Linked DNA regions of Rhodovastum atsumiense. The protein of the gene in region 2 binds, or shares a complex with, the protein of the main gene of each other region. Links are inferred from orthologs where the notes say so. Each region holds a gene or a part of one and is shown on either strand. Other genes may lie near its edges.

What was found. Proteins that work in one complex are often made in the same cells at the same time.
Region 1: the proteins of dinB (region 2) and dnaN are in contact, whole or in part, in a solved structure (PDB 1OK7), measured with the Escherichia coli proteins. The link is inferred for Rhodovastum atsumiense from one-to-one orthologs.

The regions. Positions count from the first base shown.
Region 1 is NZ_OW485601.1:1,978,726-1,981,586, forward strand. Bases 42-2,831 are described here. They hold dnaN (DNA polymerase III subunit beta), read left to right. Parts: upstream 42-769; coding sequence 770-1,894; downstream 1,895-2,831. Other genes in these bases: dnaA (chromosomal replication initiator protein DnaA), read left to right, coding at 42-636; recF (DNA replication/repair protein RecF), read left to right, coding at 2,068-2,831. Outside these bases: more of dnaA, read left to right, coding at 1-41; more of recF, read left to right, coding at 2,832-2,861. UniProt on the Escherichia coli protein: Confers DNA tethering and processivity to DNA polymerases and other proteins. Acts as a clamp, forming a ring around DNA (a reaction catalyzed by the clamp-loading complex) which diffuses in an ATP-independent manner freely and bidirectionally along dsDNA.
Region 2 is NZ_OW485601.1:2,877,713-2,880,702, forward strand. Bases 54-2,972 are described here. They hold dinB (DNA polymerase IV), read right to left. Parts: upstream 2,122-2,972; coding sequence 985-2,121; downstream 54-984. Other genes in these bases: NBY65_RS13070 (ferritin-like domain-containing protein), read left to right, coding at 54-822; NBY65_RS13080 (L,D-transpeptidase family protein), read right to left, coding at 2,194-2,691; ribA (GTP cyclohydrolase II), read right to left, coding at 2,694-2,972. Outside these bases: more of NBY65_RS13070, read left to right, coding at 1-53; more of ribA, read right to left, coding at 2,973-2,990. UniProt on the Escherichia coli protein: Poorly processive, error-prone DNA polymerase involved in translesion repair and untargeted mutagenesis. Copies undamaged DNA at stalled replication forks, which arise in vivo from mismatched or misaligned primer ends.

The sequences.
Region 1 (2,861 bases), 900 kb from region 2 along the record:
CTGGTGGACGCCGGCAAACAGATCGTGGTGTCGGCCGACAAGTCGCCCTCCGACCTCTCCGGGCTCGAGGAGCGCGTCCGCACCCGCCTTGGCTGTGGCATGGTCGCCGACCTGCACGCCACCACCTTCGAGCTGCGCGTCTCCATCCTGGAGGCCAAGGCCGCCCGCGCCGGCGTGCCCGTGCCACCCAAGGTGCTTGAATTCCTCGCCCACAAGATCACCAGCAACGTCCGCGAGCTGGAAGGCGCGCTGAACCGCCTGATCGCGCACGCCAACCTGTTCGGCCGCACCATCACCCTGGAATCCACCCAGGAGGTGCTGCACGACATCCTCAAGGCGCATGACCGCCGCGTCACCATCGAGGAAATCCAGCGCAAGGTCGCCGAGCACTGGAACATCCGCCTGACCGACATGTCCTCGGCCCGGCGCGCCCGCAACGTCGCCCGCCCGCGCCAGGTGGCCATGTACCTGGCCAAGCAGCTTACCAGCCGCTCCCTGCCCGAGATCGGCCGCAAGTTCGGCAACCGCGATCACACCACCGTCATGCACGCCGTCCAGCGCGTCGCCGAGCTGATGGAACGCGACGCCAGCTTCGCCGAGGATGTCGAACTGCTGCGCCGGATGCTGGAATCATAGGGCTTTCGCCACTGGCGCACTTTTCGCTGGACAAGCTGGTTGCTAAACTGATCGACCCGAGTCGTGGCCGGCGGCGTGCTTTTGGGTCCGTGCCCCGTCGGTTCCCGACGCGCCGGTCCAAGAGGATGACGCCATGAGGTTGAAGGCCGAACGAGCGACGCTCCTGAAGGCGCTGGCGCACGTACAAAGCGTGGTGGAGAAGCGCAACACCATCCCCATCCTCGCCAATGTCATGATCGCCGTCCGCGATGGCCAGCTCACGCTGACCGCCACCGACATGGAAATCGCGGTGGTCGAGGATATCACCGCCGAGACCAGCCGCAACGGCGCCTGCACCGCCCCGGCGGCCACGCTGTACGAAATCGTCCGGAAGCTGCCGGAAGGCGCCGAGGTCGAACTCGACCACCCCGGCGGCGATGCCCAGCTCACGCTGCGCTCGGGCCGCTACGCCACCAGCCTGGTCGTGCTGCCCACCGAGGATTTCCCCTCGATGACCGCGGGCACCCTGCCCCACCGCTTCGCCCTGCCGGCGCTGGCGCTGCGCGGCCTGATCGACCGCACCCGCTTCGCCATCTCCACCGAGGAAACCCGCTACTACCTCAACGGCATCTACCTGCACGCGGCCGAGGCCGACGGCACCCCCGTGCTGCGCGCCGTCGCCACCGATGGCCACCGCCTCGCCCGGGTTGAGGAACCGCTGCCCGAGGGCGCCTCCGGCATCCCTGGCGTCATCGTGCCCCGCAAGACCGTGGGCGAGCTGCGCAAGCTGCTCGACGAGGTCAGCAGCGACGTCGAAATCGCGCTGTCCGATACCCGCATCCAGTTCAAGGTCGGCCCGATCACCCTGACCAGCAAGCTGATCGACGGCACCTTCCCCGAATACGAACGCGTCATCCCGCGCGACAACGACAAGGTCCTGCGCGTCGGCAAGAAGGACTTCGCCGACGCCGTCGCCCGCGTCGCCGCCATCTCCTCGGAACGCTCGCGGCCGGTGAAGATGGCGCTCAACCGCGACCTGCTGGTGCTCTCGGCGTCCAGCCCGGACCAGGGCACCGCCACCGAGGAACTCGACGCCGACCACGTCAAATACGACGCCGGACCGCTCGAGATCGGCTTCCAGGCCCGCTACCTCAACGACATCACCGACCAGATCGCCGGCGACGTGGAGTTCCGCTTCTCCGACGGCGCCGCGCCCACCGTGGTGCGCGATGCCGCCGACGCCAGCGCGCTGTACGTGCTGATGCCGATGCGCGTGTAAGGGAAGAAAGCAAGGCCAGGGCTCTGCCCTGGACCCGGCAGGGGCCACAAGGCCCCTGCACCCCAGTCTCGCTGCGCGGCACAGAAAATCGGGTTCCAAGGGCGAAGCCCTTGGTCGGTCCAGGGCGAAGCCCTGGTGGGGCGCGGGGCAACGCCCCGCCAACAGGTCCATCCATGCGGCTCGCGCGACTGGCGCTCACGGATTTCCGCAACTACTCCGAGCTCACCTGGCAACCGCGGGGTCGGGTGGCGGCGATCTGGGGCCCCAATGGCAGTGGCAAGACCAACCTGCTGGAGGCGATTTCGCTGCTGGTGCCCGGCCGGGGCCTGCGCGGGGCGCGGCTGGGCGAATTGGCGCGGCATGGCGGACGGGCCTGGGCGGTGGCCGGGCGATTCGAGGCGCCGGAGGAAGGGTTCGACATCGGCACCGGCACGCCGCCCGGCGGCCCGGCGGAACGGCGGGTGTTCCGCCTGGACGGCGCCGCGCCGCGCAGCCAGGCCGAGATCGCCGCACGGGTGGCCGCGGTCTGGCTGACGCCGCAGATGGACCGGCTGTTCCAGGAAGGGGCGTCCGGCCGGCGGCGCTTCCTCGACCGGCTGGTGTTCGCGCTGGAGCCCGGCCATGCCCGGGAAGTGTCCGCTCACGACAGCGCGATGGCGCAACGCAACCGGCTGCTGGCCGAGGGGCGGGCGGATGCGGCGTGGCTGGCGGGGCTGGAGGAAGCCATGGCCCGTCATGCGGTGGCCGCCGCGGCGTCCCGCGCGGCGCTGGTCGGGCATCTGAACGCGGCGCTGGCGGGCGGCATCGCCGGGGCATTTCCGGTGGCACGGCTTGGGCTGGTCTGCCCGATCGCCGAGCGACTGGCGCGGGATCCGGCGCTGGCGGTGGAAGACTGGCTGCGCGCGGCGCTCGCCACCGGACGGGGGGCGGATGCCCGCGCCGGCTCCGCGGGGCTTGGCGCGCACCG
Region 2 (2,990 bases):
GACCTGCTTGCCCTGGCCCAGGCGCTCGAACAGGAGGCGGCGTCGCGCTACCAGGACCTCGCGGCGCGGATGCAGGGGCGCGGCGAGGCAGACCTCGCGCGCCTGTTCACGCAGCTTGCCGAAGTGGAGGGCAAGCACGCCCGGCAGGTGGAAAGCCGCAGCCTGCGCCTGTTCGGAACCCCGCCCGATCCGGCGCGCGTGCGCTGGGACCTGCCGGAGAATTTCGACGAGGAAGCCGCGCGCTCGGCCAGCCTGACGCCCTATGCCGCACTTGTCATCGCGGTGCGCAACGAGGAACGGGCCTTCGCTTTTTACTGCCACGTCGCCGCGGCGGCGCCGCCGGCGGTGGCGGCCATCGCCGAGGATCTGGCGCGGGAGGAACTGGATCATGCCGCGTGGCTCCGCCGGGCCCGGCGGGAAGCGTGGCGCCGCGAGGGGCGGCGGCCGCGGCCGGTTTTGCCGGAAGATGTGGCGGCATTGCGGAACAGCGTGATGGTGGGCCGGGCGGCGATGGCACGGCTGCACGCGGCGCTGGCGCTATCCCTGCAGGCGGCGGGCGAAGCGGCGCTGGCCGTGATCTTCCGGCAGATCGCGGAGGAAGAAGCATCCGGCATCGTGGCGGAGGAGTCCTGTCCGGGCGTGCAGGATGGACTGCGCGTCCTGGAGGAGGAATTCGAGCGGCTGGCTGATATCGCCGCACGCAGCAGCGATTCCGCCATGGTCGCACTGGCCCAGGAAGAAGCGGAACGGACGCTGCGCTGGCTGGCCCGCGCCGGCGGGGCCTGGCGCAACGAATTGCTGCAGCCGGTGGCACCCGCCTGACATGGGGTGGCACGAACGAAACCGCACACGGGGCTTCTCCGTTAGGAAGGCGGACAGAGGGCGGTCCCCCGTCCCGCGCCTTGTACTGCGTCAAAATGGTATTATCAATACCACATTTTGCCCGACCGAACGGGAGCCTTGCTTCCTCGTGACGTCAGGGTGTCAGGGATGCGTGGCGGCGAGCCCGGCCGGCAAGGGCAGCGCCAACTGCCCTGCGTGGTCCTCGCCGGCGAAACCGGACAGGGTGACGCCGAGCAGGCGCACCCCTTTCGGCACCGGCAGCACCGCCGCGAGCAGGTCGAGGGCCGTCTGCTCCAGGGCCTCGTGGCTGGGCAGGGGGGCGGCAAAGGACCGGCTGCGGGTGATCTGCCGGAAATCGGCGTATTTGACCTTCAGCGTCACCGTGCGGCCATGCAGGTCGGACTTCGCGCAGATGGCCCAGACCTTTGCCACCAGCGGGCGTAGCTGGGCCTGCAGGGCCTCGAAGCCGGTCAGGTCGTGCGGGAAGGTGGTTTCGGCACCGACCGATTTGCGGATGCGATCGGCCTGCACCGGGCGGTCATCGATCCCGCGTGCGATCCCATAATAGAACGAACCACTCTTGCCGAAATGCTGTTGCAGGAACAGCAAACTTTGGGATCGCAGGTCGCGGCCGGTGAAGATGCCCAGGCGGTTCATGCGCGCGGCGGTCGCCGGTCCGATGCCGTGGAACCGGCCGACCTCCAGCGCCTCGACGAAGCCGGCGCCGTCCCGCGGCGGAATCACGAACAGCCCGTCCGGCTTGCGATGGTCGGAGGCGAGCTTGGCCAGGAACTTGTTGTACGAGACCCCGGCCGAGGCGGTCAGGCTGGTCTGCTCGCGGATCCTGGCGCGGAGCTCCTGGGCGATGTGCGTGGCCGAGGCAATGCCCTTGAGGTTTTCGGTGACGTCGAGATACGCCTCGTCCAGCGACAGCGGTTCGATCAGCGGCGAGTAGTCCGCCAGGATGGCCCGAATCTGTAACGATATCCCGCGATAGACGTCGAAGCGCGGGCGGACGAAGACCAGGTCCGGGCATTTCCGCCAGGCCAGGGCCGAGGGCATCGCCGAGCGCACCCCGAAGCGGCGTGCCTCGTAGCTGGCCGCGGCGACCACGCCACGCTCGCGCGCTCCGCCCACGGCCACCGGCCGGCCGCGCAGGCGCGGATCGTCGCGTTGTTCCACCGAGGCATAGAAGGCATCCATGTCGATATGGATGATCTTTCGCCGGTAATGCGGCGCGCCCGGATGGGGCGGGGATGGCGAAGGGAGGTTGGACACCCTCCCAGCCTATCAAAACAGAACAGGAACATCCATGCCGTGCATCCCCCTGTCCGGCAGCGAACGACCGGTTCAGGCCGGCAGCACCCGCAGCGCGGTGACGCCGGCTTCCAGCACCGCCAGCAGGTCGGGCAGTGCCAGCGCGACGCAGCCTTCGGTCGGCGCGAGATCCGGCCGGGCCACGTGCAGGAAGATCGCCGAGCCGCGACCGCGTTGCACCGGGGCATCGTTCCAGCCGAGCACGCCGATCACGTCGTAGACGCGGTCCGACCGCCACAGCTCCTCGTGGCGGGCGGGATGCGGCAGGCGGACCGGGCGGTTGTAGTCGGCATGGCCGGGGTCGTCGCACCAGCCGTCCTGTGGGCCGATCGGCTCGCGCGGCAGGGCGGTGCGGGGAATGGCGACCCGGTCGGCGCGGTACAGCACCCGGCGCAGCGGCAGCAGGCCGGCGGGGGTGGCACCGTCGCCTTCTTCCTTGGTTACCCGCACGCCGCCGCGGCCAAGTGCTGCCCGCCAGATACGGCCGCGCAGTTCCAGCCTGCCGTCGGGATATACCAGGGCTTCAGTCATGGTCACTCCAGCAGATGCCCGAAGCGTTCGGCCTTGGTGGCCAGGTAGTGATCGTTGATGCCGTTCGGGGCGAAGGCGTGGCTCTCGCGGCGCAGCACGGTGACGCCGCAGGCGGCCAGGGCCGCCACCTTGTCGGGGTTGTTGGTCAGCAGCCGCAGCCGGCGCACGCCCAGCGCCTCCAGCATGGTGGCGGCGACCAGGAAATTGCGTTCGTCCGCGCCCCAGCCCAGGGCGCGGTTGGCATCCACCGTGTCGAGCCCGCGATCCTGCAGCGCGTAGGCGCGCAGCTTGTTCACCAG